DNA from 4 places in the Alloalcanivorax xenomutans genome. Region 4 is predicted to be linked to each of the others. Evidence: predicted binding sites of a transcription regulator. Region 4 holds the regulator's gene; each other region holds the start of a gene.
The links. The regulator sigma-54, encoded in region 4, starts transcription at its own class of promoters, with help from an activator protein. The targets are predictions, from matches to a motif close to TGGCACNNNNNTTGCTNT.

Region 1 (7,865 bases), 2.2 Mb from region 4:
CGGTGGATTCCAGCACCAGCGGTTCCGCCACTTCCGGCAGGCGCACCACCATGCCCACATGGCTCCAGGGACTGCGGGTGAACCAGCGAATCACGGTACTGGTGACCCCTCGTCCGGCGAACAACAGCACATCCCCGGTTTCCAGGTTCAAGGCGAAGTTGTCGAGGCTCTGCATCACGGTGATTCCCGCCGCCAGCGTCAAGGGCAGAGTGGCCAGCGCGGATGACACTACACTGACAGTTGCATCGCAGTTCCATGACAAAAATGCAGCGCCGCAATCGTCATGAAACCTTAACCGGAATCCGCCATCCTGCCCTGTGCGCCTGCTTTGACGGGCGCCGACCGTCACCCACTGACGCGCGCCGATGGAACAACGCCTGTATCAATTTCAACGCCACCTGCCCGAATGGTTACACCTGGAGTCGCTGATCCGGCTGGGTCAAAGGCACCTGCGTGTGCATGACGTGGACACCATCCAGATGGGCGATATCACGCTGCCCTTGCGGGTGCTGGAGATGGGCAGCCGTTCCCCCGGCGCACCGGTGGTTGGCTTCTTTGGCGGCGTGCACGGCGTCGAACGGATCGGCTCCCAGGTGCTGTTGTCGTGGTTGCACAGTCTGATCCATCGATTGCAATGGGATGATCAATTGCACCGGCGGCTGGAACGGGTGCGGCTGGTGTTCATGCCGATGATCAATCCCGGCGGCATCTGGCGGCGTACCCGCAGCAATCCCAATGGCGTCGACCTGATGCGCAACGCCCCGGTGGATGCGGAAGGCAAGGTCCCCTTTCTGGCCGGCGGCCAGCGCCTGAGCCGTCACCTGCCCTGGTATCGGGGGCGCGCCGGTGAGCCCATGGAAACCGAGGCGCAGGCGCTGGTGAACACGGTGCGGCAGCGCCTGATGAACGCTCCGGTATCGATCAGCCTGGACTGCCACAGCGGTTTTGGCCGCCGCGACCGCATCTGGTGCTGTTACGCCCGCAGCCAGAAGCCCATTGCGCACCTCGCCGAGGTGTACCGTCTGAAACAGATCCTCGAGCACACCTACCCTTACCACCATCCTTATCTGATCGAACCGCAATCGGTGAACTACACCACCCACGGCGATCTGTGGGACTACCTCTACGACGAAGCCCGGGAGCAACACCCGGACCGGCTGTTCCTGCCGTTCACCCTGGAAATGGGGTCCTGGCTGTGGGTACGAAAAAACCCCCGCCAGCTATTGGACTTCTTCGGCCTGTTCAATCCGATCATCGGCCATCGCCACAACCGGGTGCTGCGTCAGCATTTGCCGCTGTTCGAATTCCTGGTGGCGATGGCGGTAAACGCCGGCAACTGGCTGCCGCGCGGAGAGGCGAGGGAGAATCTGACCCGGCAGGCGATGAAGCACTGGTTCGGGTGATCCGGACGCCAAAGAGCAGAAGTCAGGCCTACCGCTCTGGTAATCATTCAATGAGATTATTTTGGGTTCATCGCCAGTTTGAAAGGATACGGTGTCACCCTCCATCGAGCACAGCGGAACCGTGTTACGCCTTTACCGGACCCGGCTCCGCTTCAAGGTAATCGGCAACCATGGATGTCCTTTCAGCCGCTGCGGTCGCGTTAAATCCCAAGCCTGTTGCGGACCTTTCCGGAGCGTGCGCCAAAGTGGCCCTGGTTTTGCATCATTTTGGGCACGCTTTATATTCGCCTGACGGCTTCGCCCTTATTTGTCATGAGGACCCACCATGAAATACTTGCTTCCCCTCCCCGCCCTTCTGCTCGCCGGTTGCCAGATGCTCAGCTACACGGCGCCCACCGACGGAGACGTCGCCACCGTCACTTTCTCCAGCGACAACATCGCCGCACAACCAGTCGTATGCGTACCGGGCAAGGGCTTTCAGTCCACGCCCACTTCCCTGCAGCAGGTTCCCTTCGAGACCAAAGCCTTCGATGAACTGTTGAAGACCATGAAGAAAGCGCCGGAAGTCACCACGACCGTGCGAGCGGACGAGCAGGCGCGCATCGGTGTCATTTACCAGAAAGGTTCGGCGGGGAATCGGGATCTGTGCCGCGTCGCCGTGCAGTTCAACGCCCAGGCCGGCGCCAGCTACGCCGCTCGCTTCACCAACGACAACAATCAGTGCGGCCTGGAAGTGAGCGGAGAAGGCGGCCTGCAAGCGGACGCGGTCCCTGTTGGCTGGAAATGCCCCAAAAAATAGCAGGGAGCAATTTTTGACATTGCACAGGCAATGGTCCGCAGGATGGCCGCCATGGACGGCGGCCACAAATAAGCGCCCCACTTCGGTGCGCCGCACCATAACGGCGCACCACCCCTTATCGTCCTCTCCCGATTTTACCTTTCCCTCTCAGCCAGACCTTCGCATCCCACTGTTTTTTCTGGCTTTTTATATTTTGGCACGGACCCTGCTTTGCAAAGTGACAAGCCTCCCAGGCCAGTGCGCCAGGAGCGCACAACAGGACACATTAGAAACACTTGCCATTTGCAAAGAGGGTTGCACATGAAACACGCATTCGGGATGAAAAAAACCGTACTGGCCGCGGCGGTCGCCGCCGGCATGATCATGCCGGGCATGGCGGCAGCGGAAATCAGCGGTAGCCTGGGCATTTCCAACATGTATTTCTGGCGTGGTCAGGATATTTCCAACGGCGCGGCTCAGGTCTTCGGTAGCCTGGATTACAGCCACTCTTCCGGTCTTTACGCCGGTGTCTGGGGCAGTTCCGAAACCGATTCCACTGAATACGATTTGTATGTCGGTTACGGCGGCGCCTTTGGTGACCTCACCTACGACCTGTCCTACATCGACTACAACTACCCGAACGATACCGACTCCGATCTGGCCGAAATCGTTGCCAGCCTCGGCTACGCCGGGGTCACGTTCACCGGTTACTTCGGCGTGGGTGACTACGGTCACGGTAGCGACGCCACCGATAACAAGGACCGCTACTACACCCTGGGCTACAGCTACGACAAATACGGCATTCTGGTCGGTACCTGGGACAACGACGCTGACGATACCAACTACACTCACTTGGACTTGAGCTATGCGCTCACCGACAACCTGAGCTTCACCGTGTCCAAAGTGATCTCCGCTGACGACTGCGCCATCAACAACAACGACGACGCTCTGTTCATGAACGGGGAGTGTGTCGGCGACAAGGACGATGTGGACGACGATCTGCTGTTCGTCGTGTCCTACGCCTTCGAGATCTAACCGAACCGCGCTGGTTCCCGGGCGGCGACGCCGCCCACCGTTTTTCACCGTGGGGCCTTCCCTGGTCCTCGCAAACAACGCAAGCAGGTCCCACGGTGCTTTTCATCCTCTTCGGTTAGTCCGCCAACGCCCCGGCGTTCAGATAAATCCCCAGCACATCATGATCGGACACCACCCGGGTACCGTCGTGATCGTAGAGCACGTCGTAGCGCCCGGCATTGCCACGGCTGACCGCCACTTTCTGGACATGCTGCTTTAGCGACGGGGAGAAAAAGATGTGATCCAGAGCCTGCGGACGGCACTGATGCCGGAAGGAATAACGTTCTTTCTCGGGCAATCGCGACCAGGCACTGATCAGGTCCCCGTTCTCGAATTGCTCCAACGGCTCGCTGAAGCGGCCACTGTCCGGCGCGCTGTTGAAGTCCCCCGCCACCACCACGGGCCGGGTCTGGTCCGCCGCCCAGCCGGCGATGGCGGCGGCCTGGCGCCGGCGCTTCGGCGCCACCCAGTCCTTCTGATTCAGATCCCGGGCACTGCGCAAATGGACCACCACCAGATCGAAGACCACCGGGGTGCGCACCTCGACCTTCAAGGGAGGCCGGGTGAACAACGGCTGCCGTTGGAAGCGGTCGTCGGCGAACAAGGCCTGGTGACGTCCCAGCGTGACCGGCGCCCGGTACAACAGGCCCACATCCATGCCCGCCGGGTCGTGCCCTTCCAGCAGCACCACCTTGTAGTCCGGCCCGCCCGCCGTGGAAATAGCCCGGCTCAGCGCCTTCAGCACCGTGGCGCTTTCCACTTCCTGCACCGCCAGCAAAGCCGGCGCCCGCAGGTCCCGGGTAATGTACCGGGCCACTGCCTCGAGGCGGGCCTGGTACACGGCTTTCGATAAAGGACGGTCGAGCGAGCTGTCCTTTCTGGCATCCCGCAGACGCCAGAGATTGAACGTGGCCAGACTGATCTGGCCGTCCTCCGCCGAGGGCAACGGGCGCGCCGGCGCCAGATCACGGCAGTCCGCGAGTACCGGTCCGGTGACCAGCACCGCCGCGGCCAGAAGCCAGCACCGCCAGTATCGGCCGGTCATGTCAGGGCTCGTTGTGGCGCACCTGGAAGGCGCCACACAGGTCAGCATGATTCTGGAAGGCCAGACACACCTTCGGAGTCTCTCCCGCCTCCGGCACCGGGTCCATTTTCATCAGCATCAGATGGCGGCCACCGGGGGTAAAGGACAGACTCTTACCGGCCGGGATGGTGACTTCCTTCAGATGGGACATGCTGCGGCGGCCCTCACCATCGGTACTGGTGTCGTGCAACATGGCCATGCCGGCGAATTCCGCGCTGACGCCGGTCAGCACCAGCGGCTGATCGGTATCGTTCACCAGCACGAAATAACCGGCCATGGACGGCGACACCGGCGGCACCGCGCGCAGCCAGGCCTGTTCGATACGTGCCTCCGCGAAGGCGCCGGAGCTGGCGGCCGCCAACAGCACCGCACTAAAGAAGCGTTTTAACATCGGCTACCACCTCGTCGATATTGAAATCCGCCGGATACAGCTTGCGCACCCGGCCTTGCTGGTCCAGCAGGTAGATATAGTCACTGTGGGAAAAGTCCGCGTCCCCACTGTCTCCCTCTTCTTTGATGAACACCACCCCGTACTGTTCCGCCACCTTCTGGATCGCCGGCACATCACCGGTCAGCCCAATGATGTCCGCTTTGAACCAGGGTAGATATTCGCGCAGATGTTCCGCGGTATCCCGTTCCGGGTCGAAAGTCACGAACACCGGCTGCACGCGGTCCGCCTCCCCCTGCTCTTTCAGATTCCGGTACACCTGGGACACGCGGGCCAGCACCGCGGGGCAGATATCCGGGCAGTGGGTATAGCCGAAGAACAGAATCACCACCTCGCCGTTCAGGGACGACAGGCTGAACCGCTCCCCGTTGTGGTCGGTCAGGGTGAAATCCCCGCCCAGACGGGTATTGACCGGTAACTCCCTGGCCGGCTCGGAACAGGCCGCCAGTAACAGCACGGCGCCAGCGACCAGAATGCGGAAAAGGAATGCGCTTGTGAAACCGTCTTTGTTGTTCATACCTGTTAGCCATTATGAAGAAGATATCAGCGTCGGCCGCCCCGGTTTACCCGGTTTCACGGCTTCCCCCGGTCCCGCGCGTGCCCTGTTGACCCGATTCGCCGGCGGCTTTTCGATGACGCCCAGGGACCATACCCCCACGGCCGCGCCGTGGCCACGGGCCCGGCCGACATTTTGCCACCGCGACGGTTCGCAGTTTGATCAGGGCGGCGGTATAATTCGCGCCCATTTTCCCGGAGTGCCGGTGGCGGCCTGTTGTAGCCCATCACGGCGCCCGGCACACCCCGATGCGGCAAAATGACGCATCGGCATTGATCCACAACCACGGTTGAGCGACCCATGGCACGCAAGCTGTTTATTCAGACCCACGGCTGCCAGATGAACGAGTACGACTCGGCGCGCATGGCGGATTTGCTGGAATCCAGTCATGGCCTGGAGCCCACCGACAATGCGGACGAAGCGGATGTGCTGCTGCTCAATACCTGCTCGATCCGCGAGAAGGCCCAGGAGAAGGTATTCCACCAACTGGGTCGCTGGAAGCAGCTCAAGGAGCACAAGCCGGACCTGATCATCGGCGTCGGCGGCTGCGTGGCCAGTCAGGAAGGCGAGGCGATCCGCGATCGCGCGCCCTATGTGGATGTGGTCTTCGGCCCGCAGACCCTGCACCGGCTGCCCGGGTTGATCCAGCAGGCGGCCACCACGCGGGAACTGGCCATCGATGTGACCTTCCCGGAGATCGAAAAGTTCGACCGCCTGCCCGAGCCCAGCGTGGATGGCCCCTCGGCGTTCGTCTCGATCATGGAAGGCTGCTCCAAATACTGCTCCTTCTGCGTGGTGCCCTATACCCGTGGCGAGGAGGTCAGCCGGCCGGTGCGCCCGGTGTTGGATGAGATCCGTCATCTGGCGGATCTGGGCGTGCGCGAGGTCAACCTGCTGGGCCAGAACGTCAACGCCTACCGGGGCCAGGGCGCCAATGGCGAAATCCTGGACTTCGCCGACCTGCTGTTGCTGATCCGCGATATCGACGGCATCGACCGTATCCGCTACACCACCAGCCATCCGGTGGAGTTCTCCGACGCCCTGATCCAGGTGTATGAGGAGATTCCGGAGTTGGTCAGCCACCTGCATCTGCCGGTGCAGTCCGGTTCCGACCGCATCCTGGCGCTGATGAAACGCAACCACACGGTGCTGGAGTACAAGGCCAAGCTGCGCAAATTACGGCGTATCCGCCCGGATATCTCCTACAGCTCGGATTTCATCATCGGCTTCCCCGGCGAAACCGACGCCGACTTCGAAGCCACCATGAATCTGATCGCGGATATCGGCTTCGACAATTCCTTCAGCTTCATCTACAGCGCCCGCCCCGGCACGCCCGCGGCGGATCTGCCCGATGACGTGCCCATGGCGGTGAAGAAGGAGCGCCTGCGCCTCCTGCAACAGCGCATCGCCCAGAATACCCAGGACATCTCCCGCAAGATGGTGGGCAGCACCCAGCGCATCCTGGTGGACGGTTTCTCCAAGAAGGATCCCGGCCAGCTCAAGGGCCGTACCGAAAACAATCGGGTGGTGAACTTCCAGACCGACGAACTGGACCTGATCGGCCAGTTCGTGGACCTGACCATCCAGGAAGCGCTGCCCAACTCCCTGCGCGGCACCGACTACCGGCGGGTGGAGTGATCCCCGGGGGCTGAACAGCGCCGGATACGCTTAAACGCATATATGAATGGCAATTTGGTATAACCAACCCCCTTTAACCTCAGGATTGGTTATATAAAATGAGCCCTTTATGACTCACCATTCAAGGAGCCCGAGATGCGCGTCTTGCTGACCGCCGTCCTGCTGTCCCTGGCCTCGCTGGGAACCGCGCAACAAACCCTGTTGAACAGTTCCTACGACATCGCCCGGGAACTGTTCGCCGCCATCAACCCGAAATTCCAGGAGCACTGGAAGGCGGAGACCGGCGAGGACGTCACCATCAAGCAGTCCCATGCCGGTTCCTCCAAGCAGGCCCGCGCCATCCTGCAGGGCCTGAAAGCCGATGTGGTCACCTTCAACCAGGTCACCGACGTCAATGTCCTGCACAATCTGGGCAAGCTGATTCCGGCGGACTGGAATCAGCGACTGCCGAACAATTCCAGCCCTTACTACTCCACCACCGCCTTTCTGGTGCGCAAGGGCAACCCGAAGAACATCCAGGGCTGGGCCGATCTGGCCCGGGACGACGTCGATGTGGTGTTCCCCAACCCGAAAACCTCCGGCAACGGCCGCTACACCTATCTGGCCGCCTGGATGAGCGCGGTGGAACGCTTTGACGGTGACGAGGAGAAGGTCAAGGACTACATGGCCCGCTTCCTGTCCAATGTGTCGGTGTTCGACTCCGGTGGCCGCGCCGCCACCGTCACCTTCGCGGAACGCGAAATCGGTGACGTGCTGATCAGCTTCGAGTCCGAGGTAAACAACATCCGTAAGGAATACGGCACCGGCGACTATGAAGTGGTGGTACCGAAGACATCGATCCTGGCCGAGTTCCCGGTCACCGTGGTGGACAAGGTGGTGGACGA
Region 2 (7,865 bases), 2.2 Mb from region 4:
CCGCGGGGTGATCCGGCCATCCGGCTCCGGCGCCAGATAGGTGACCTCGACGCCACGCCCTTCCAGCCAGCCGCAGGGGTCCAGCACCGCCTTGTGCTCGGTGGCGGAGGTGATCACATGTCCCCCGCCCCGCTGCTCCAGAACACCTTTGATGGCCAGATTGTTGGCCTCGGTGGCACCGCTGGTCCAGACGATCTCCCGGGGATCGGCGTTGAGCGCGTCCGCTACCTGACGACGGGCATTTTCCACCGCCTCCTCCGCCAGCCAGCCGTAAAGATGGCTGCGCGATGCCGGATTCCCGAAGGTGCCGTCCGGCCCGAGAAAACGCACCATCGCCTCCACGACCCGGGGGTCCACCGGGGTAGTGGCGGCGTAATCCAGATAAACCGCTTGCGACATGGATGTTGATTACTGTGTTGATAATGGAAGGATCAAAGCGTGCTGACCGGCACCCGGTTCAGTTGGCTCTGAGTGATCTTCTGGCGCTCCGCCACCTGACGCACCTCATTGCGGGACACCAGTTCGCCCAGCGTGATGTGCGACAGGAAATCCTGGATCTGATCCGACAGATCACACCAGAGGTGGTGTGTCAGACAAATGTGGCCGTCCTGACAATCGCCGTTGCCGCCACAACGGGTGGCATCCACGGACTCGTCCACGGCGGCGATCACCGAAGCCACATCAATATCGTCACTGTCCCGGCTCAGCCTGTAGCCGCCGCCGGGACCGCGCACACTGCTCACCAGATGCCGCCGGCGCAACTTGGCGAACAGCTGCTCCAGATAGGAAATGGAAATTCCCTGACGCTCGGAGATATCCGCCAGGGATACCGGGCCCTCATCCGCATGAAGAGCCAGATCCAGCATCGCGGTCACCGCGTATCGGCCTTTGGTGGTTAATCGCATACCCACACCTTTGGTACGTGAATAGGAAGTCAGACTATAAAGACCAACCAAATCAGTCAAGTATTATCGGAGAATAATTGATAACCGTTCTCATGTAAAAAGGTCTGAACAAGAAATAGACGGTTGGTTCCCGAAATGGCCCGGATCGACTCCCTCGTTCTTGACAGCGCCCCGGAGCTCACGGACAATTCGCGGCCTTGAAACATGGCAAGGTAGCTCAGCTGGTTAGAGCACAGCACTCATAATGCTGGGGTCGGCGGTTCAAGTCCGCCCCTTGCTACCAAATATCCAGGAAAGGCTGCTCAGTTGAGCAGCCTTTTTTGTTTCAGGCGGGCCAAGGTTCTGATCCAGGGGCCGACACTGCTTTTTCTGGGCTGGGGTCGGCGCAGGCGGCCTGCCCGTTCAAGTCCGCCCCTTGCTACCATATATCCAGGAAAGGCTGCTCAATTGAGCAGCCTTTTTTGTTTCTGACGGTCCGGACTCGCCTCTTAACGCGCACGAACTCAGATAGAGCACCACGAAGGGAGCTTTACTCATATACGAGTAAAAAACGAGATTAAAGGCTCTTTTTACTCGTATATGAGTACAAGAAACCCAGTTCCGTCTAACCGCAGGCGTTACCCGGGACCCGGAAGGCCCGGATCAGGTGTAGCACGAAGGGGCAGCAGATGACCCACCAGGTGGAGAGCGCATTGACCACCGGACCGGATTGCCCCCAGATGAACGGTATACCGGCATAGCCGGCGTATCCGCATACGGTGGCCAATACGGCGAACCCGAGGTGGAGATACAGGCGCCGCCGGAACGCAAAGGTATAGCCCACGCTGAACAGCAACGGAAACAGCCACCAGAACACCATGGTGATGTAATCCCAGGTGGTCATTTCGAATACGAGCTCCACGCTCTCCATGTCCCTTCCCTACGGCGCCTTTTTCTTACAACACGTTTCTTACAGCACAATCAGATGATTGGGCAGTTCATTCTTCTGCTCGGTGGCCGGCACGTGGGTGATCAACTCATCGCCACAGCTGGCCACGCATTCCAGGAAGCCATTCAGGGTATCCCTGGCCTTCACGTGAGCCGTGAAGGTATCGACGATGGACTGCCAGCGTTCGTTGGGCACGTGGCGGGCAATGCCCTGGTCCGCCAGGATTTCCACGTAGTGCTCCGCTTCGCAGACGAAGATCAAGACGCCGGTGCCGCCCTTGGTGTGGTGCAGCCCCTGATCCAGAAACACCCGCCGGGCCAGGTCCGCGGCGCGGCGCTGTTTCACCGAGGCGGGCACCAGCCGCATCATCAGCGGCGGCCAGCGGAACACCAGCGCCAGCACCACCAGGGTGGTCCACTGTGCCAGCAGCACTTCCAGCGGAGCCAGCCAGATCGGCGTGAAGGCGAGGATCAGTGGCACCAGCAGGGACAGCAGCGCCGCCCACATCATCGGAATATAGCGATAATTGTCCGCCTGCCGGGCCAGCACCGTCACCAGCTCGGCGTCGGTGTCCTTTTCCACCGCGGCAATGGCGCGGGACACCCGGTTTTGGTTCTCTTCATTCAATAACATCACCAGCCTCCCGAGGCGCCACCGCCCCCAAAGCCGCCGCCTCCACCGCCGAAGCCGCCGCCGCCGAAACCACCACCGCCGCCGCCAAAGCCGCCCATTCCGCCAATGGCAATCGGTGCCAGCAGGCCTCGCCCACGACGACCACCGCCGCGTCCGCCGCCGCCGAAGGTCAGCAGCATGGTCAACACCACCAATACGATCAGATAGATCAATGCCTGGAGGTTACTGCCCTTATTGGCTTTCCTGGCCGGGGCGGTGTACTCGCCATCGATGGCGGCAAGAATGGCCGCGGCCCCCTGTTCGATCCCGGTGAAGTAGTCCCCTTGACGGAACGCGGGCTGGATTTCGTTCTGAATAATGGCGTGGGACAACGCATCGGTGAGCACACCTTCAAGGCCGTAGCCCACCTCGATGCGAATCTTGCGTTCCTTGGGCGCGATGATCAGCAAGGCGCCGTTGTCATGTTCGGCCTGACCGATCCCCCAGGCCCGACCCAACTGATAACCATAGTCCTCGATGGCGTAGCCCTGCAGATCCGGCAGGGTCACCACGACGACCTGGTTGGAGGTGCGGCTCTCGGCCTCGGCCAGGCGCTGTTCCAGTGCCCGGGCCTGTTGCGGCGACAGCAACCCGGCATTATCCACCACGCGGCCGGTCAGAGCGGGGAATTCCGGTGCCGCCCAGGCGGAGGGCAGCACCAGCATCAGCAGAGTGCAGAGCAGTAGTCGCATCAGTTGAAGTTAACCTGGGGCGCTTGTTCCGCCCCTTCCGTGGTGGCTTCGAAGGAAGGCCGTACTTCCATCTCACTGTACAGCATGCTGTGCCAGATACGACCCGGGAAGGTGCGAATCTCGGTATTGTATTGCTGCACCGCGGTGATGTAGTCCCGGCGCGCCACGGCGATGCGGTTCTCGGTGCCTTCCAACTGCGATTGCAAGGCCAGGAAATTCTGGTTGGCCTTGAGATCCGGGTAGCGCTCCACCACCACCATCAGGCGCTGCAAAGCAGAACCGAGTTGCTGCTGCGCCGCCTCGAACTGCTGCAGCTTTTGCGGGTCGTTGATCAGACTTTCATCGGCCTGAATGGAACCGACCTTCGCGCGGGCTTCGGTGACCTCCACCAGCACATCCCGCTCGTGTTCCATGTAGCCCCGTACCGTACTGACCAGGTTGGGCACCAGATCCGCGCGCCGCTGATACTGGTTTTCCACCTGTCCCCAGGCGGCCTTCACCTGCTCGTCATAGGTGGGAATGTTATTGATGCCGCAGCCGGTAACGCCGAACAGAATCGACAGCAACAGGACAAAACGCCAATGCTTCATTGCGGGGTCTCCATATCCAAACCGAGGACGTCCAGCACTTCCTGAACATCGTTTGTATTGCTTTGCCCAATGGCCAGCAACCGCTCCTTGACGGTGCGCGGCTGCGCCTTGATGCGGGCTTCGAGCCGGCAGGCGCTGGCGCGATCCGCCACCGCCGCCCGCCAAACCAGGGTCACCGGCCGCCGTGCCCGAGTATAACGGGCGCCACGGGGGCCTTCATTGTGCTCCCGGTGACGGCGCTCCACATCCGTGGTGACGCCGGTATACAGTGAACCGTCCACGCAGCGCAGTATATAAACCCACCACTGTTGCATGGTTTTACATCTCCCGCGTCGACAGTTGCTATCATCAAAACATACCCAGCTCCGCCAGCGAAGGCGGCGACACTACAATACAAGGATTTCCGGAGACACGCATGATTACTTATCTCTATTGGGTACTGGTTGCGATCCTGATTTTTCTCAGTCTGTTCCTGGTCGGTGCCCGCATGGGCAAGTGGAAACCGGCGGTGATTCTGGCGGTGCTGGTGTGGCTGGCGGGCACCGTGCTGTATTACTTCTGGCTCGAGCAGATCTTCGTCAAGCGGCTGGGCGGCACCATGACGCTGAGCGTGCCGGCGGGGCAGCAGCACATCGCCGCCACCTGGAAAGGCGATAATCTGTGGATCGAGAACTACGACCCGGAGACCAACCGCTGTATTTTCCGTGAATACTCCCGTGGCAATCTGCTGGAGGGTCAGGTGGTGATTGAAAACTGTCACCCCCTACGCGCCGGTGGCAGCGCCGACAACAGTGGCGCCGAGGACAGCACCACTATTCCCAAACGCCCACGAACCGCGCTTTAACCCGGGAAATGCGCCACCAGCGATCTTCGCCGGTGGCCTTCCCGTCGCCGCGCTGCTATCTTTGAAGGTCGTCCACGCCGATGATTCGCCTTCCCCATGAAAGTGCGTACCACCAAGGAACAGCAGCGCGAGCGACTGCGCCGGGATATGGAGCGTTTTCTGTCCCGGGGCGGGAGTATCAAGCGCGTGCCCCCCGGCACCAGCGGCGAGCCCCCGCGAGGTGCCCGACCATTATCTCCGTTCAGCCACACGCCCAGGCCCCCGCGTACCGATTTGTCACGGCTGGCCGCCACCATCGACGCCCGCAAGCATAAGCCCAAGGTCCGCCGCGCCCGATCCGCCGCGCCGCGCCGCCGGCTGATCTATGATGACTTCGGTGAGCCTTTACGCTGGGTCTGGGAAGACGCCACCACCGCCCCCGACACCCCGGACAAGGAGAATTCATGAACCGCCTGATCGCGCTGAGCCTGCTGCTGCTCGGTTCCCTGGTCCACGCCGACATTATCGAACAGAAAGTGAACCTCCCCGGCGGCGTCGGCACTGGCGTACTGTACATGGACGAGGACCAGGAACGGCTTACCGCCGGGGTCATCGTGGTCCACGAATGGTGGGGGCTGAACAATTACATCCGCAACCGGAGCCGGCAACTGGCCGCGGAAGGCTACGTGGCACTGGCCGTGGACATGTACAACGAAAAAGTGGCGCAGCACCCCAAGGACGCCAAGGCGTTCATGGAGCAGGCCCTGGCAGAGCCGGAAAAGATGACCGCCCGCTTCAATGCCGCCAAGACGCTGCTGCGCAAGATGCAGTATGTGGATGACAACCGGATTTACGCGGTGGGCTACTGTTTCGGTGGCGGCGTGGTGCTGGAGCAGGCCCGCAGGGGCAATGATCTGGCCGGCGTGGCCAGCTTCCACGGCACCCTGGCGACGCAAAATCCAGCGGGTCCCGGCGACATCAAGGCACGCATCCTGGTGGCCACCGGGCAGGCCGACCCCATGGTGCCACCGGAGCAGGTCTCGGCACTGGTGGAGGAACTGAGCAACGCCGGCGCGGAATATCAGCTGCTCAGCTTCCCCGACGCCAAGCACGGCTTCACCAATCCCGAGGCGGATCAGTTTGGTCAGCGTTTCGACATGCCCCTGGCCTACGACGCCGAAGCCGACCGGGAGAGCTGGCGGGCGCTGACGGAGTTTCTCGATAGCACACCCTGACGCCCCTGAATGCACCACCTTCGGGCATGGCGCACCAAACTGGCGCCATGCCCGCCCCATCCGCAGGCCCTCCACCCCGTTTTTCCTCCCCCGATCCCCCGCAATCCCTGGCCTGCACCGATTTGGCACCGCTCTTGCTGGTATACCGGCGTGAGGAATCGAATGGCCGGTGGCCATCCACACTCGACAATTTGCTTCCAATAGACCGCTAGGGTTCCGATCGGCGCCGCCGATGCCTGGTCCGAGAGCAGTCGACCTTCGCTGAAGGTTACACGGCGGGACAAAAGCCCGGGAGGACACGATGACACCTGTCATTGGATTCCTCTTCGTCCGTAACCCAGGAGGTCCGACATGACCCGTTTGCTCACCACCGTCTGCACCACCGCCCTGCTCGCCCTGACGCTCGCCACCCCTGCCCAGGCCCAGGCCCGGGACAGTTTCAAGGTCTGCTGGTCCATCTACGTGGGCTGGCTGCCCTGGGACTACGGCGCCGCCGAAGGCATCGTCGACAAATGGGCGGACAAGTACGACATCGACATCGAAGTGGTACAGATCAACGACTACATCGAGTCCATCAACCAGTACACCGCCGGCCAGTTCGACGGTTGCACCATGACCAACATGGACGCCCTGACCATCCCCGCCGCCGGCGGCGTCGACAGCACCGCGCTGATCGTTGGTGACTTCTCCAACGGCAACGACGGCATCGTGCTCAAGGACGCCGATAAACTCGAGGCCATCAAGGGCCGTCGCGTCAATCTGGTGGAACTGTCCGTCTCCCACTACCTGCTGGCCCGGGCGCTGGACAGCGTGGGACTCAGCGAGCGCGATATCACCGTGGTCAACACCGCCGACGCCGATCTGGTATCCGCTTTCAATACCCCCGACGTGACCGCCCTGGCCACCTGGAATCCGCTGCTGGGTACAATCAAGGAGTCTCCGGAAGCCAATCTGGTGTTCGACTCTTCCAAAATTCCCGGCGAAATCATTGATCTGATGGTGGTGAACACCGACACCCTGAAAGCCAATCCAGCCCTGGGCAAAGCGCTCACCGGCGCCTGGTACGAAATCATGGGGCACCTCAATGACAGCGGCTTCCGCCAGCATCTGGCCAATGTCGCCGCCACCGACCTGGACGGCCTGCGGATGCAGCTCGACGCCACCCGCCTGTTCGACAAAGCCGAGGACGCGGTCACCTTCACCAACAGCCCGGCGCTGAAGGACACCATGCAGAAAGTGGCGGAATTCTCTTTTGACCACGGTCTGCTCGGCGAAGGCGCCCCGGATGCCGGCTTCGTTGGCGTGGAAACCCCCGCCGGCGTCTACGGCAACAACGGCAATATCAAACTGCGCTTTGACCCGACCTACATGACGATGGCCGCCGAGGGTGAGCTGTAACCGGCCCCTCGTGCCTTGTCACCGCCCACAGGAGTCGCCATGAAGAAGTTGATCAACCGGCAACCCGGACGGGTCGCCACCTGGGCGCTGGGGCTGTTGCCCTTCGCCCTTCTGCTGGTGGTGTACCTGCTGGCTTCCGACGCCCGCCTGGAAGCCAACCCCAACGACAAACTGCTGCCGGCGTTCAGTGCCATGGGCGATGCCATTCAACGCATGGCGTTCGAACCCAGCAGGCGCAGCGGCGAGTACCTGTTATGGGCGGATACCCTGGCCAGCCTCACCCGCCTGGCCATCGGCGTCGGCATCAGCGCCTTGATGGGACTGGTCTTCGGCATTGTCACCGGCACCCTGCCCTATGCCCGCGCCGGGTTGTCCCCGCTGATCACCGGGCTGTCGCTGGTGCCGCCGATGGCGATCCTGCCGATCCTGTTCATTCTGTTCGGGCTCGGCGAACTGGCCAAGGTGATGCTGATCATCATCGGCATTACGCCTTTTCTGATCCGCGACTTGCAGCAAAGGGCCCGGGAGATCCCCGCCGAGCAGGTGATCAAGATGCAAACGCTCGGCGCCAACACCTGGCAGATCATTCTGCGTCTGGTATGGCCGCAGATCATGCCGCGCC
Region 3 (7,865 bases), 1.4 Mb from region 4:
TTGGCAGCTCCGGCTCCAGCCTGCATGCCAAGACCTTCGCCGTGGACCAGGAGCGGGTGTTCGTTGGCTCATTTAACTTCGATCCGCGCTCCGCCAATCTCAACACCGAGTTGGGATTTGTCATTGAAAGTCCGGTTCTGGCCAAAGCAGTGGCACACGCCTTTGCAACGCGGGTTCCGGAAGGCGCCTACCAGGTCAAACTGGACCAAAGCGGTGATCTGTACTGGGTGGAAAAATTAGCGGACGGTGAAAGGCTTTATCGCAAGGAGCCCGGGGCCGGGGCGATCAAACGCTGGGGAGTGTCGTTGCTGTCCTGGCTGCCGATCGAATGGCTACTATGACAACGGTAGTGCTGTTTGCCATAGGCCGCGGCAACACATACTTAAAGATAACATTCAAAAAAGGTTCATCGCGGAATGACGGGAATGAGAGTCTCCATCGGGGGCACGGGTCTGCACGGAGGCCTTCCGGGATCGCCGTGAATACATCCCTGTAGGCTCCCGGTTTGACGTCCCTGTCAAACAGGGTCCCGGAAGGCCTCCGTACAGACCCGCTTCGAGTGAACCGCAGCGTTCCGGGTTCCAACAACGACGAACCTTTCTGGAGAGGGGAGAGGATGCCCTCCATCCCGGTGTGGTGGTATGGTCGCGGTCGAAAGGACATCCTTTTCCTTTCCAGAAACGGCTGTAGGTCACCTCGAAGCGGAGCCGTGTTACGCCTTTGCGGGACCCTGCTTCACGGCGTTCCCGCAAAGGCGTAACACGGCTCTGCTGTCCCTGATGGAGGGTAAGGCCGTTTCCCGCTAAACCGCGATGAGCTTAAAAAAAGAGGGGCCATCGGGCCCCTCTTTGTTCTCCTCTTCCTGTTGCCAATCGTCGTAGTCCTCCAGGGCATCCCGCCAGTCCAGGCGCGGGCGCATCGTCTGCCGGCCGGGCTGGTGGGGACCGCCCTTGCGCATCAGCGGATTGCAGGCCGCCGGATTGCGCATCGGTTTACGCATCTTCTTCATATCGTTCTCCTGTCGCGGGTTTCAGCCTTTTACACACAGCACTTGTTTCAGCGTGTGCACGATGTCGACCAGGTCGGTTTGATCCGCCATGACCTGATCGATGTCCTTGTAGGCGCCGGGGATCTCATCCAGCACGCCTTTGTCCTTGCGGCATTCCACGCCCCGAGTCTGGGCTTCCAGGTCGGAGCGGTTGAATCGCCGCTTCGCCTCGCTCCGGCTCATGGTGCGACCGGCACCATGGGAGCAGGAGCAGAACGATTCGGCATTGCCCTTGCCACGAACAATATAGGAGCGGGTGCCCATGCTGCCCGGAATGATCCCGAGCTGATCCCGAGCGGCGGCAATGGCGCCTTTGCGGGTCAGGAACAGGTCCTGACCGAAATGCGTCTCCCGCGCCACATAATTATGGTGGCAATTAATCGCCTCCTTGCTGACCTGAAATGGCGGCAGCAAAGGGCGCAGCGCTTCCACCACCAGCCGCATCATCTCCCGGCGGTTGGCCAGCGCATAATCCTGTGCCCATTCCACTGCGTGCACGTAGTCATCGAAATGCTCCGCGCTCTCCTGAAAGTAGGCCAGGTCTCGATCCGGCAAATGCAGCTGGTGCCGTTGCGCGTCCTTGCGCGCCAGGCTGATGAAGTAGCGGCCGATTACATTGCCGATGCCCCGGCTGCCGGAGTGCAGCATCACCCACACCGCCTGATTTTCATCCAGGCAGAGTTCGATGAAGTGGTTGCCGCCGCCCAGGGTGCCCAATTGGCGTGCCCAGACATGAGGCTTCTGCATCTTGGCGATGCCCGGGTGCCGGCCGATGATTCGGTCCAGCCCCGCATCGAGTTGATTCACCGCCTTACGCTGCACGGTGGGCTTGTCGTGATGATTGAAGCCCACCGGCACCGCCTGCTCAACGGCGCTGCGCAGCCGGCGAAGGTCATCCGGCAGGTCGGCGGCTTTCAATGTCAGACGCACCGCGTTCATACCGCAGCCGATGTCCACGCCAACGGCCGCGGGAATGATGGCCCCGGCGGTGGGGATCACCGAACCCACGGTGGCGCCGATGCCGGCGTGCACGTCGGGCATGGCGGCCACGTGGTGGTGAATGATCGGCAGCTGCGCGATGTTGATTAATTGGTTCAAGGCTCCGTGTTCGATCTGATCGGTGTAGATCTTGATCGGCACCCGGCCTTTGTTGATCACTTGTTTGACTGGCATGGTGTCCTTCCGGTATTGCTTCGCGGTCCGTGTCCGCTTCCTTGTTGCGTCTTCCACCATGCCATAACGAAAAAACCCTGATGAACAGGGTCCACCAGGGTTTTCGGCAGGCCGCTGGAAGACGTTGTCGCGCCTTCCAGTGGTCTCAGGAAGGCGTTTTAGCGCTGTGAGCTCTTAAGCTGTGATTTCATGGGGCCTCCCTGTTAATGTCGGGTTGATAGCAATGAGGATGCGAATAATACGCCGCCTGGGCGGCGACGCAACCCCCCTTGTCCTTGATTCGTGAAGAGGCCCCAAAAGTGTATCAGCCCCGTGCCTTTCGACAGACAGACGCCACCGCCCTGGACGATCTTATCCGGGACTTTCCGTTCGCTACTCTGGTGATTGAACAAGAGGGGCTGGCCGCCAATCATCTGCCACTGCTGTTGCGGCGACGTGGTGACGGCCGGGCCACACTGGTGGGGCATCTGGCTCGAGCCAATCCTATGTGCGACGAAGGATTCGAACCAGTATCGGCTCTGGCTATCTTTCATGGCCCACAAGGCTATATCTCTCCCAATTGGTATCCCAGCAAGGCCCGGGATGGCCGGGCAGTGCCAACATGGAATTACGCGGTGGTGCATGTGCGCGGCACACTGACACTGGAGCACGATCCGCGCTGGCTGAGGGCCCTGTTGAATCAGCTGACCGATCATATGGAATCGGGATTCGACACCCCCTGGCGATTGCAGGATGCACCGGAGGATTATTTGGCGCGGATGATTGCGGCCACTGTCGGTGTGCGTCTGGAGGTACGGGAGATCGAGGGCAAATGGAAGCTCAGTCAGAACCAGCCGGAGGAGAACCAGAAAGGCGTGATCTCCGGGCTCGGGCGGGACCGCCAGCCGGAGCTGGCGGCCTGGGTGGAGAAGGTCACGGCTGGCGGCTGAGCCGCTTCTCTGGGCGGTCGATCAATGCACCAGCGACCGCCAGATCAATTGCAATCCCATTGTCAGCATCACCACCCAGGTGATGACGATGCCGCTCTGGCGGCCCAGGTTGACGGTGGAAGGGCGCGCCAGGCCCCAGGCGTGAAGCAGACGTCCGATGAATAGGCCGGATCCATAGAGGTGCAGGAGTGTGGCGCTGGTGCCCAGATTCTCCAGAACAGCCAGGCCAATCAGAACAATGGGAACATACTCAGTGGCATTGCCATGGGCGCGAACCGCCTTCTGGAGTGACGGGTTGCCGCCATCACCAAGTGAGACGTGGCCGCTTAGCCGGTTGCGAACCACGTTCGCGGCCAGGGCCAGTAGTAACAATATAAACAGCCCGGTGTAGAGAGCGGTGATGGTGAGACTCATGGATTCACTCCGATTGGGTTCCGTTGGCGGATGATAGAACGATGGTCATCGGAGCCGTCAGTTATTTCGGGCCTATCGTGCGCATATGAGCCGCCGGCGAGCCCGCTGCCGGGCAGCGAAATGGTTTGGGTCAACTGACCCGACATACCATGAGGTTTGTCCGCGATTGAATTTTGCCGAGCCCGGGTTCTCGGTATAAGCTGGACGGACAAAACTTGAATGCTATTTCGCTATGCGGAATGCATAAGCCGTTTTATTACAACAACAGCGAAACGGGAGAGCACACTGATGGGTGTTTTGAAGTCGACCTCCATTCTTTTTTCCGCCCTCATCACAGGTTCCTTGACGATATCCGGCAGTGCCCTGGCCGCCGAGGATGTCAACCTGCCCAAAACCATCGCCATGACCGCCTACGGTACCGGTTCCGCCGGCTACACCCAGATGGTGTCGATCGGCAATCTGTTGCAGAACGAGTACGGTGTGTCCGTTCGTATCCTGCCCGGTGAAAACGATGTCTCACGTATGACACCGTTGCGTACCGGACGGGTACCGATGTGTGCCTGTGGCATCGCCAGCTATTACGGCTCCGAAGGCGTGCTGATGTTCGCCGGCAAGGAGTGGGGGCCGCAGCCGATCCGGGTGATCGCCACGTCCACCGCCAGTTTCGGACTGGGGGTAGCGGTGGCCGGTGACCTGGATGTGAAAACACCGGCCGATCTGAAGGGAAAACGGGTTTCCTATGTGCGCGGTGATGATGCGCTCAATATCGGCACCGAGGCATTCCTGGCTTTTGGCGGCCTGACCTGGGATGACGTCGAGAAAGTGGAGTTTCCCGGTTATGGCCGTTCCTTCGATGGGGTCATTGCCGGGCAAAGCGATACCGGCTTCACCATGAGCGTCGCGCCACCGGCGCAGCAACTGGCGGCGAGCCCGCGTGGTATTACCTGGCCGACCCTGGACCCGAACAACAAGGAAGGCTGGAAGCGGCTGCAAGCGGTGGCGCCTTATTTCCAACCTCATAATGTGACCTCCGCCGCCGGGATCGAGAAGGGAAGCGCCTGGCAGGGCGCTACTTATCCCTATCCGATTCTGGTGATCAACGCTAACGAAAAGTCCGGTCTTGCCGATGGCCTGATCAAGGTTCTGATCGAGGATTACGACAAGTTCAAGGATGCGGCGCCGGGCAACGCCGGTTATGCCCTGGAACAGCAAAATACCCAGTGGGTGATTCCGTTCCACGATGAGGTGGTGGCCTACTATAAGAAAATTGGTCACTGGACCGATGAAATGCAAGCGCATCAGGATCAACTGGTGCAACGTCAGGATGTGCTGCAGAAAGCCTGGAAGGAATATAAAGGCGGCAACCCGCCGGAAGACGATGATGCGTTCCGCAAAGGATGGATGGAAGCCCGGGCCAAGGCATTGGAAGCGGCAGGCATGAACCCGGTATTCCGTTAACCGACGCATAGGTAGTAAACGGTGAAATTCGAAGCGGAAACCGAACCCTCCACGGGCCAGGTATCCGGTGTGCGGGACTTGCCAGGGCAGTGGCCCTGGCTACCGCGACTGGCGACACTGGTTCTGACTCTTCTGACCCTGGATTACGTCCTTAATCTCGGGTTTTTCAAACTGATCACCGCGGTGGAAAGCCAGTTCCTCTACACCGTGGTGGCGTTGATGTTACCTCTGGTCTTCATCCTCTGGCCGATCAAAGCCGATATCGCTTCCAAGCGTGTACCCTGGTATGACCTGCTGCTGTTTCTATTGGCGGCGGCGGTTTGCGGATATTTTGTCTATAACGCGGAGCGGATTCTCGATAACGGTTGGGAGTACGCCGCGCCGCAAACCGCCATGGTGATGAGCTTCTTGCTATGGGGGATCGTGGTGGAGGCGGTGCGGCGCGCCGGCGGCTGGCCTCTGGCTCTGATCTGCGGTCTCGCCAGTATCTACCCGATAGTGGCGGACAAGATGCCGGGCCCGATTCAGGGCTTTCCATCGTCACCGGATCAGACCGCGATTTATCACGCCATGAGCCGGGAAAGCATGTTGGGGATTCCCTTGCAGGCGTTCGCCAACCTGGTGATCGGCTTTTTGCTGTTCGGGGTGGCATTGCAGAAAACCGGTGGCGGCAAGTTCTTCATCAATCTGGCTTTTGCTCTGCTAGGTCATGTTCGTGGTGGTCCGGCCAAGGTGTCGATCTTTTCCAGCGGCCTGATGGGTTCCATGAGCGGCAGTGTCATCACCAACGTGCTCACCACCGGGGTTCTGACTATTCCGGCCATGCGCCGGGTCGGCATTGGCCGATCCTATGCGGCGGGTGTGGAGGCGTGCGCTTCCACCGGAGGGGTTTTGATGCCGCCGGTGATGGGGGCCACGGCGTTCGTGATGGCCAGCTTTCTGAATATTCCCTACGCTACCATCGCGTTGGCGGCGGTGGTGCCGTCGTTGCTGTTTTATCTGGGCCTGTTCGTGCAGATCGACGCCTACGCCGCCAAGTATCAGCTCAAGGGATTGCCCCAGGAAGAGTTGCCATCCCTGCGCCAGACCTTGAAGGAAGGCTGGTATTTCATCTTTGTTTTCGTGCTGCTGATCTGGATGCTGTTTTATCTGCGCCGTGAAGCCATCGCCCCGTTTTATGCCACCGCTCTGCTGCTGGTGATCAATCAGATCCTGCCGTATCAGCGCTGGGGCTGGGCCGAATGCAAGGACTTCTTTTCCAGCGCCGGTAAGTTGTTCGCCGAACTGATCACGATCCTGGCCGGGGTCGGGCTGTTGGTGGGCGCGTTGTCGGTAACCGGCCTGTCCGGCACCATCGCCAACGATCTGATCTACATCGCCGGCGGTAATCCGCTGGTATTGTTGATCATGGGGGCGGTAACCAGCTTTATTCTCGGTATCGGCATGACGGTGACCGCCGCTTATATCTTCCTGGCGGTGGCATTGGCCCCGGCTCTGGTGCAGGGCGGCGGTATGAATCCTCTGGCGGTGCACCTGTTCATTCTCTATTGGGGCATGCTCAGTTTCATCACGCCACCGGTGGCTTTGGGCGCTTTCGCCGCAGCCACCGTGGCCGGTGCGAGGCCGATGGAAACCGGCTTGAAGGCGATGCGGCTGGGTAGCGTGATTTACTTCATCCCGTTCCTGTTCGTGCTCAATCCGGCGCTGATTCTGCAGGGCCAGTGGCAGGATATCGTGATTGTGCTATGCCAGGCGTTGGTGGGTGTGGTGCTGATCGCCGGTGCCATGCAGGGCTATCTGATCGGCATTGGAGACCTGACCGTGCACCGGGCGTTGCAATGGCCGATCCGGGTGATGCTGGTCATCGGCGGTCTGGCCTTCGCTATCCCTGGCGGGGGCGCCATGCCGCTGGATCATGGTGAATTATTCATGCTCAGTCTCGCCCTCACTCTGCCGGCGCTGATTGTCGCCTGGCTTCTGGTCCGCAACGTACAGCGGGCGCGCCCTCACGGGGCTTAAGCGGTGCCCCTCACCGGGCCTCCCGGCCCGGTGATTCCTCCTCTGTTCTCACCCTGTCGTCGTCAGTGATCCGCTGAAAGCCGGCGTTTCGCCGATGTGCATTTTATTTCATTTCTCGTTTCGTGGTTTCGGACTAATGGGTCACGAAGCTTGACGCCGTGCCGTTGTTTTTCTTAAATAGAAAAGACTTTCGGAGAAAGAAAAATGGCGAACAGCTACCAACTACAAACACTGGCCCGGGCCCTGGATGTCCTGGAGCTGCTGGAGCGGACTTCCAAGCCGATGTCTCTGACGGAGATCGCCGAGGTCCTGGGGGAAGCGACCGCCATTGTTTATCGAATCCTGCACACCCTTGAAAACAGGGGCTATCTCTACCGCCGACCGGAGGATAAGCGATACAGCTACACCGGACGTTCCACCGGAGCAGGAGCGGTGTCCCGGGCGGTGGATTTGCTGCTGGCGGCGGCCGAAAACGTGCCCGGAGGGGCGCCGGCGGAGCAGCTGGCGCGGCGAGTGGGGCTGGATTCGAGAGTGACCGAAGAGATTTTGATTCCGCTGAGAGAAAAAGGTTGGGTTCAGCAGGAAGATGGCAGCGATCAATGGCACCTGTCCCATACGGTGATGGCATTGAGCCGGCCTTTTCTGAACCGCGACGATACGCTGTTACGTATCCGCCCTCTGATGGAGCGGCTCCATGCCGATACCAGGGAAACCGTGTCTCTGTTTCACCGGGCCGGTGACAGCCAGGTTGTCACCTCCGTGCTGCCCAGCCCTCACCCGGTCCGCTATGCGCTGGATATGGGTAGCACCCTTCCGCTTTATCT
Region 4 (7,865 bases):
GTAAGTGAATTCAAAGGACCCAAGCCATAACGGTCCGGTGCATGGCCCGCTGCGCCGCTGGCGCGCGGTAATAGCCGCCGCCATTCTGGTTCCAGCGCTGGCCGTGGCCCAGTCCGGCGCCGAGGGCCCGGTGGAGGTCAGCGCCAACCAGGCCGTGTTCGAACGGGACGCCGGCACTGGCGTATACCGGGGTGACGCCGAACTGATTCAGGGTAACCGTCAACTCAACGCCGATGTCTTGCGGCTGTTCACCGAGAACGAGCAACTGGTGCGGGTGGAAGCCACCGGCAGCCCGGTACGCATGCGTGAAGGCAAGGATCTGAACGCCCACGCCGACAAACTGGTCTACGATCTCAAGCGCCGCCGTCTGATCCTCACCGGCAACGCCTACGTGCAACATCAGGGCAACACCTTCGAAGGGGCCCGGGTGGAATATGATCTCAACTCCCGGCGCATGGACGCCAGCAGCGAGGGCGACAAACGGGTGCGGCTGGTGATTCCGGCCGCCAACGCCTCCCAGGCCCGGAACGGCGACAGCGGCGGCGAGGAGTCGCAAAACGGCGAAGGCAACCCAGGCGAGGACGGCAGCTCGACCCAGTCGCCCGCTAACAGCACGCCGGCCACCGCGCCGGACAACAGCACCCCCAATGATGCGGAGACCCCCTGACCATGGCGAAACTGAATGCCCGCCAACTGGCCAAAAGCTATAAGGGGCGCCGCGTCATCGAGGACGTCTCCCTGGAAGTGGAAGCGGGCCAGATCGTCGGCCTGCTGGGCCCCAACGGCGCCGGCAAGACCACCTGCTTTTACATGATCGTCGGGTTGGTGGAAGCGGACGCGGGGCGCATCGAGATCAACGGCGAGGACATCACCCACCTGCCCATGCACGGGCGCGCCAAGCGCGGTATCGGCTATCTGCCTCAGGAGGCGAGCATCTTCCGCCGCCTGACCGTGGAACAGAACATCATGGCGATCCTCGAAACCCGCAAGGAACTGAGCAAAGCCGAGCGTGAGCAGGAGTTGAACAACCTGCTCGAGGAATTTCACATCACCCATATCCGCGACAGCATGGGCATGAGCCTGTCCGGCGGCGAACGGCGGCGGGCGGAGATCGCCCGCGGCCTGGCCACGGACCCCGCGTTCATTTTGCTCGATGAACCGTTCGCCGGGGTGGACCCGATCTCGGTGAATGACATCAAAGGCATCATTCGCCATCTCAAGGATCGCGGCATCGGCGTGCTGATCACCGACCACAACGTGCGTGAAACGCTGGACATTTGCGATACCGCCTATATCTGCAGCGCCGGCCACATTATCGCCGAGGGCGATTCCCAGACCATCCTTGGCAATCAGCAGGTCCGCGACGTTTATCTGGGCGCCGACTTCCGGCTGTAGCCCCTTGGAAATCGCGGTCAACGGAGCCCTTACTCTTTTTCAATTGTAATTTCAACATTGGCATACATATTGCTTAAATAAATTGCGAAGCGTTGAAAGACGCTGCTATTCTGCCGCCTTGGCGATTCACCAGACCACCAAGGCAGTATGAAACCGAGTCTACAACTCCAGATCGGCCAGCAGCTCACCATGACGCCGCAGTTGCAGCAGGCGATTCGCTTGCTGCAACTGTCGACGCTGGACCTGCGCCAGGAAATCCAGCAGGCGGTGGAAACCAACCCCCTGTTGGAACTCGAAGAAGGGAGCGAAGCCTACACCGAGGACGACACCCCCGCCGATGACGATTGGGAAGCGGAGGAAATGGACCTCGAACGCGACGAGGCCCTGGACGACCTGGTGGAAGGGCCGGTGGAGAGCGACAGTGAATGGGATGACCTCTATGTGGGCCAGTCCGGTTCCGGCTCGGGCAACGGCGAGGACGATGACGCCGATGCCTGGCAACAGCGCCACGTCGCTCCGGTCACCCTCCAGGATCATCTGCTCTGGCAACTCAACCTCAGCCCAATGAGTGATCGGGACCGTGTCATCGCCGGCATCCTCATCGACGCCCTCGACCACCGTGGCTACCTGTCCCTACCCCTGGATGATGTGATCGACACCGCCGAGCGGCAAATATCCGATGCCGATGATCCGGTGGAGGAAGACGAAGTGGTGGCGGTCCTGCATCGGCTGCAGCAGTTCGACCCGATCGGCGTGGCCAGCCGCGACCTGGCCGAATGCCTGGGCGTGCAATTGCGCCAACAACCCGCAGACACTCCACACCTGGCCACCGCGACCGCCCTGCTGGAACATCTCGCGCTACTGGAAAAGCACGACTATGCCGGACTACGCCGCGCCATGGGGGTGACGGAAAGCGATCTCCTCGACGCTCTGGCGTTGTTGCGCACCTTGGATCCAGCCCCGGGCGAACAAATCGGCGGCGAGGTGGCGGAGTACGCGGTTCCCGACGTGGTGGTACGCCCCTTCCGCGGCGGCTGGCGGGTGGAACTGAACGAGGAAGTCCTGCCCAAGGTCAACCTGAACGCCCAGTACGCCCGGCTGGCCCGCCGCACCGAGGGCGAGGACGGCCAGTACCTGCGCAACTGCATGCAGGAAGCGCGCTGGTTCCTGAAAAGCCTGCAAAGCCGTAATGACACCCTGCTGAAGGTGGCCCGGCGCATCGTCGAGGTGCAGCAGGACTTCTTCCACTATGGCGAGGAAGCCATGAAACCGCTGGTGCTGGCGGATATCGCCGAGGCGGTGGAGATGCACGAATCCACCATCAGCCGGGTCACCAATCAAAAGTTCATGCTCACGCCCCGCGGGGTGTTCGAACTGAAATATTTCTTTTCCAGTCACGTGGACACGGAAGGCGGCGGTGAATGTTCTTCCACCGCCATTCGTGCCATCATTAAGAAGCTGGTCGCCGCCGAGAACCCTCGCAAGCCGCTCAGCGACAATAAGCTGGCCAGTTTGCTCAATGAGCAAGGGATCAAGGTGGCGCGCCGGACCGTCGCCAAGTATCGAGAGGCGATGCGAATCCCGTCTTCCAGCGCTCGCAAACGCCTGGTTTGACGACGCGGGAAACGGCTTATAACCCGGGCCAGCGGCCGGGGTTAAATAACGAGGCAAAGGAGCCAGCTATGCAAATCAACATCAGTGGCCATCACCTGGATATCACCGAAGCCCTTCGTGATTATGTGGACGACAAGTTTTCCAAGCTGGAACGGCATTTCGACCAGATCACCAGCATTCAGGTAATCCTGTCCCCGGAGCCGAACACCCACAAAGCGGAATCCACCATCCACATTTCCGGCGGCGAAGTCTTCGCCACCGCCGAGGCCGGTGACATGTACGCGGCTATTGATGCCCTGACCAGTAAGCTGGATCGTCAGATTCTCAAACACAAGGAGAAGACCGTGAGCCGCAAGCACGGTCACTAAGCGGATCTATGCGAGTACGAGAACTTCTCACCGAGGACCGCACCCATAACGGTATCGAGGTGGGTAGCAAAAAACGCCTTCTGGATCAGGTTGCCGAGCTGGCCGCGGCCAGTTGCGGCGACCTCGGCGCCCAGGAAGTGTTCGATGCACTGGTGGCCCGGGAGCGCCTGGGCTCCACCGGTATCGGTGAAGGCATCGCCATCCCCCACTGCCGACTCGGACGCTGCGAGCAAGCGGTGGGCCTGCTGCTGAAACTGGCCGAACCGGTGGACTTCGATGCCGTGGATGGCCGTCCGGTGGATCTGGTGTTCGTTCTGCTGGTGCCCGAACAGAACCCCGAACAGCACCTCAAGACCCTGAGTCACCTGGCCAACCTGTTCAACGACGAGGATTACCGGCGTGAGCTGCGCCAGGCCACGGACGATCATCAACTCTATATTACCGCCGTGGAGTCAGAGGCCGAATTGCGTCTGGCTTCATAAGCTGCGACAGGGCCCATGCGGCCGGTTCTCCCCGGCCCGGGCGTCTTTTGGGGGAAGAAAGCGTCAATCGCCATGAAACTGACCATTCTCAGCGGCCGGTCCGGCTCCGGTAAGACCACGGCTCTGCAAGCACTGGAAGACCACGGTTATTACTGCGTGGACAACCTGCCTCTGGGCCTGCTGCCACAACTGGCCGGACAGTTGGATGACGAGGACCGCGTGCTCGAGCGGGTGGCGGTGGGCATCGATGCCCGTAACCTGCCAAGGCAATTGCTGGCCTTTCCCTCCACCCTGGCGGAACTGCGCAAGTTGCAGGTGGAAACGGAAATCATCTTTCTCGACGCCGATCACGGCACCCTGCTCAAACGCTTCAGCGCCACCCGGCGCCCCCACCCACTCAGCGGCGATGATCGCACCCTGGCCGATGCCATTGCCTATGAAGCCGAGCTGCTCTCCGACATCCGCATGCGCGCGGATCTGGTGATCGACACCAGCACTCTGGATGTCCACTCCCTGCGCAATCAGATCCGCCAGCGGGTCGCCGGCCGCAACGTCAAACTGTCGCTGCTGATCCAATCGTTCGGGTTCAAGAACGGCCTGCCCAACGACGCCGATCTTGTCTACGACGTGCGCATGCTGCCCAATCCCCACTGGCACGGTGATCTGCGGGCCCTGACCGGTCGCGACGACAAGGTGGCGGCCTTCCTGCAATCTCATCAGGAAACCGAAGATTTGATCGACGATATTTTTCAGTTTCTGGTGCGCTGGCTACCCAGCTACGCCGCCAACGACCGCAGTTACGTTACCGTTGCCATCGGCTGCACCGGTGGCCGCCATCGCTCCGTGTATCTGGCCGAGCAGTTGGCCCAGCGCCTGCGCAATAAAGCCATCCCCTTGCATGTGCGGCATCGGGAGCTGGAGGGATGATCGAGAGGGAACTCACCATCATCAACAAACTGGGATTGCATGCCCGCGCCGCCGCCAAAGTGGTGAGCGTGGCATCGCGTTACAGCTGCACCATACAAGTGCTTCACAACGAGCGTCAGGTCGACGCCAAGAGCATCATGGGCCTGCTTACGCTCGGCGCCGCCAAGGGCACCAGCCTCAGAGTACGAGTGGACGGAGACGACGAGCAGCCAGCCATGGAGGAACTCACCGACCTGTTCGCCCGCCGCTTCGACGAAGAGGAATAATGGGCTGACACACGGCCCTGTTCTGGCAGGGCTCGCTACAAGGCCGCTGTGGGAGCTTGTCCGGGCGGCGGGCCGCTGCAAGCGAATGCAACCATGCCGCAGGGCCGGGATTCGCCAGCAGGCTGGCTCCCACAGCGGCTCCGTGGTCCGGTCTACTGCCCGTCTTTCTGCTCCCTCTGACTGCGCGCCCAGTTGATGACATAACTGCGGCTGACGCGATCGTGCAGGAGGTTCCCTTTCAGGAACAGGTTCACCAGGATCACCACTTTGCTGGTCAGCGCATTGACCACCACGAACGCCATGACCCGCCACAAATTGTGCGGAAATGACAGCCGCTCAAACTCCAGGCTCGTCACCCTGAGCCCCAGCATCCGTTTCCCCGGAGTCGCCTGCCCGGGTCCCGCCTCCATGACCAGCGCCATGAGCAAATAGGCCGGCACGGCGAGCACCAGAAAGAAGCCCATGAACGCCTCAATACTGATGTCGCCACCTGTTCCGTTGAAATCCGCCACCATGATGCTCACCACCCATATCGGCATGACCAGCAGTGCCGCCACCACCAACAGATCGATGACGATAGCGGCCATACGCAGGGTCATGCCGGTGAAATAAAGGGTTTCGGGGGCCGGCTCGGTGTTTGCCTGACGGGAGGGCGGCACCGTCTCCTTGCCACCACGCAACCCCTGTAATAAGGCCTGATCGCCGGAAGAATTCGCATCCAGGGGGGCCAACACCCGATCCATGGCGGTATCGCCAAAACGGGCCGCCAGCAAGCCACGACGCCCTTCCCAATCAAACAGGCTGTTCAAATAAGCCAGTATCACCGCATCCAGAGGCGGCTTGTTATCCTGCTGCCGAAGCCGTTCCACCAGCCGCGCCATCAGGGCATCACCCAAACCATGGTGAAAGGCGCTATCCAGCATCCAGGGACTGTTGGCGAGGAAACGCCATTCCTTCTCCTCAGCCGGCTGCCCCTCGCGCTCCAGCAAAGCCTGGCACTGGGTCAACAGCCGTTCGTGTTCACGACTGGCCGCCAGCCACTCGTCTTCTTCCGGCTCCCGTTCTTCCTCCTGCTCACGTGCCGCGGCCCAGGCCGGCTCCGGGTCCCGCGCCGGCGGGGGAGGCTGATCCAGGAACGCCGGCTCAGGTTCCACCGGTGCCGCTGGCGGACCATCCGGAACCACCGGCGCCGCCCATTCCGGTGTCTCGGGCGGAAGCGGCTGAGTCCCGGCGGCCGTGGCAGTGAATGCCTTCTCCGTTCGCTTCCCGGTTTCCGTTTCCAGCTCCGTATCACCGGCGGCAGCGGCACGGGCACGTTGCTCGGCAAGGCCCAGGGCACGTTTGTAGGCGGCGTGCAAAGCCTGGAATTGCTGCGGATGCTCATCCGGGCGGGTGCTTTTCAGCAAGCGCGCGTAGGCACGCTTGACCGCCCGGGTATCCTCGGTGGCCTCGAGCCCCAGGACGCGCCAGGGATCCATTAGAACCAATCCTCACTTTCCAGGCTGTCCAATGCCTCCTTGACCTCCTTTTGGACCCGGGCGATGTCCAGTGGATTTTGCCGGTCCAGAACCTGCTCGAACCGCCCCATCAGATCAGCGATGAACTCCCGACGGTCTCCCAGACTGGACTCATACAGCCGTTCCCCGCGGGCCAGCAGGGCACGGTTTTCCTCGCCGTCCCGGGGGTGGAACTTCAACGCCGCCAGACGTTGCAGGGACCTTGCCTTGTCGTCTTCGCTCAAGGCACCGGGCGTATGTTCGATCAACTGATAATAGGTCTTGCCGGTGGACTCCACCTTCACGTCCACTTCCAGAAGACCGTTCATGTCATAGCTGTAACGGACGATCACGCTTTCCTGTCCACGCGGCCCCTTGGGCACCGTCACGCTCAATTCGCCCAGATAAACGTTCTTCTCCACCAGACGGTTTTCGCCCTGATAGATCCGGATCTTCATCTTGGTTTGGTTGTCGGACGCGGTGGACAGATGACGCTCCACGCTGATCGGCACCACGCTGTTGCGCTCGATGATCGGCAGAAAGTAATCGCCCAGCCGGGGGTTGTCCTCGTTGATCACTCCGGTGCCAAGCGTATAGGGACAAACATCGGTAAGCACCACGTCGTCCAGCCCTTCCCCCCGCGCCAGCAGGCCGGCCTGGATGGTCGCGCCCACGGCGACCACCGTATCCGGATCCAGATGACAGGACGGCAGCCGGCCGAACATCTTGCCGACGGTGGAGCGGAACAACGCGAGACGGGTGGAGCCGCCGACCAAGACCACGTCATCCACCTTGTCAGGATGCAAGTTGGCATCCCGCAGTGCCCTTTCTATGGGGTGCTTCACTCTCAGCAGCAGAGGCGTGACAACACGGGCGAACCACTCCGGCGTCACCTCGTGGGTCACCTCCCGGTCCCCCAGCTTCAGGCTCAGAGTCTGGGCATTGCCCAGCCGGCGTTTGGCGCCTTCCATTTGCAGATACAGATTCTGCATCTCACTGGCCGGCAAGGCGTCCCGGCTCAGCTCATGTTCGGCCAGCACATCGTCGATCATGGCATCGACGAAATCCTCACCACCCAGGAAGTTGTCGCCGGCACTGGCGTGCACTTCCATCACGCCATCGAAGAATTCCAGCAACGACACATCGAAAGTACCGCCCCCCAGATCGAGAATCAGAAACAACCCTTCCTGCTTCTCGTGGAGACCATAAGCCATGGCCGCGGCGGTGGGCTCATTAATCAGCCGCCTGACCGTCAGTCCCGCCAGCTCCGCCGCCTGTTTGGTGGCATGGCGCTGGTTATCGTTGAAATAGGCGGGA

Region 1: the regulator sigma-54 is predicted to act here: its motif matches at 2,397-2,414, upstream of RYH70_RS05380 (TorF family putative porin).
Region 2: the regulator sigma-54 is predicted to act here: its motif matches at 5,969-5,986, upstream of RYH70_RS05680 (putative urea ABC transporter substrate-binding protein).
Region 3: the regulator sigma-54 is predicted to act here: its motif matches at 2,439-2,456, upstream of RYH70_RS01895 (RtcB family protein).

The regions. Positions count from the first base shown of each region.
Region 1 covers NZ_CP136538.1:1,146,044-1,153,908, reverse strand. The annotation lists gene RYH70_RS05395 (YiiX/YebB-like N1pC/P60 family cysteine hydrolase) at 1-229, opposite strand, end outside; gene RYH70_RS05390 (M14 family zinc carboxypeptidase) at 366-1,403, shown strand; gene RYH70_RS05385 (hypothetical protein) at 1,729-2,202, shown strand; gene RYH70_RS05380 (TorF family putative porin) at 2,503-3,216, shown strand; gene RYH70_RS05375 (endonuclease/exonuclease/phosphatase family protein) at 3,332-4,300, opposite strand; gene RYH70_RS05370 (copper chaperone PCu(A)C) at 4,302-4,730, opposite strand; gene RYH70_RS05365 (SCO family protein) at 4,711-5,304, opposite strand; gene miaB (tRNA (N6-isopentenyl adenosine(37)-C2)-methylthiotransferase MiaB) at 5,644-6,981, shown strand; gene cysP (thiosulfate ABC transporter substrate-binding protein CysP) at 7,117-7,865, shown strand, end outside.
Region 2 covers NZ_CP136538.1:1,216,505-1,224,369, reverse strand. The annotation lists gene RYH70_RS05735 (IscS subfamily cysteine desulfurase) at 1-399, opposite strand, end outside; gene iscR (Fe-S cluster assembly transcriptional regulator IscR) at 432-905, opposite strand; tRNA gene RYH70_RS05725 (tRNA-Met) at 1,112-1,188, shown strand; gene RYH70_RS05720 (hypothetical protein) at 1,510-1,815, opposite strand; gene RYH70_RS05715 (TPM domain-containing protein) at 1,855-2,466, opposite strand; gene RYH70_RS05710 (TPM domain-containing protein) at 2,466-3,197, opposite strand; gene RYH70_RS05705 (LemA family protein) at 3,197-3,787, opposite strand; gene RYH70_RS05700 (GIY-YIG nuclease family protein) at 3,784-4,101, opposite strand; gene RYH70_RS05695 (hypothetical protein) at 4,203-4,631, shown strand; gene RYH70_RS05690 (hypothetical protein) at 4,728-5,078, shown strand; gene RYH70_RS05685 (dienelactone hydrolase family protein) at 5,075-5,845, shown strand; guanidine-I (ykkC/yxkD leader) riboswitch at 6,043-6,142, shown strand; gene RYH70_RS05680 (putative urea ABC transporter substrate-binding protein) at 6,197-7,243, shown strand; gene RYH70_RS05675 (ABC transporter permease) at 7,283-7,865, shown strand, end outside.
Region 3 covers NZ_CP136538.1:375,122-382,986, forward strand. The annotation lists gene RYH70_RS01885 (phospholipase D family protein) at 1-341, shown strand, start outside; gene RYH70_RS01890 (hypothetical protein) at 803-1,009, opposite strand; gene RYH70_RS01895 (RtcB family protein) at 1,031-2,221, opposite strand; gene RYH70_RS01900 (FMN-binding negative transcriptional regulator) at 2,521-3,150, shown strand; gene RYH70_RS01905 (MAPEG family protein) at 3,172-3,564, opposite strand; gene RYH70_RS01910 (TAXI family TRAP transporter solute-binding subunit) at 3,853-5,022, shown strand; gene RYH70_RS01915 (TRAP transporter permease) at 5,044-7,041, shown strand; gene RYH70_RS01920 (IclR family transcriptional regulator domain-containing protein) at 7,246-7,865, shown strand, end outside.
Region 4 covers NZ_CP136538.1:3,465,829-3,473,693, forward strand. The annotation lists gene lptC (LPS export ABC transporter periplasmic protein LptC) at 1-30, shown strand, start outside; gene lptA (lipopolysaccharide transport periplasmic protein LptA) at 5-667, shown strand; gene lptB (LPS export ABC transporter ATP-binding protein) at 670-1,395, shown strand; gene RYH70_RS15890 (RNA polymerase factor sigma-54) at 1,543-3,009, shown strand; gene hpf (ribosome hibernation-promoting factor, HPF/YfiA family) at 3,078-3,377, shown strand; gene ptsN (PTS IIA-like nitrogen regulatory protein PtsN) at 3,386-3,859, shown strand; gene rapZ (RNase adapter RapZ) at 3,932-4,786, shown strand; gene RYH70_RS15910 (HPr family phosphocarrier protein) at 4,783-5,052, shown strand; gene RYH70_RS15915 (RDD family protein) at 5,205-6,530, opposite strand; gene RYH70_RS15920 (molecular chaperone HscC) at 6,530-7,865, opposite strand, start outside.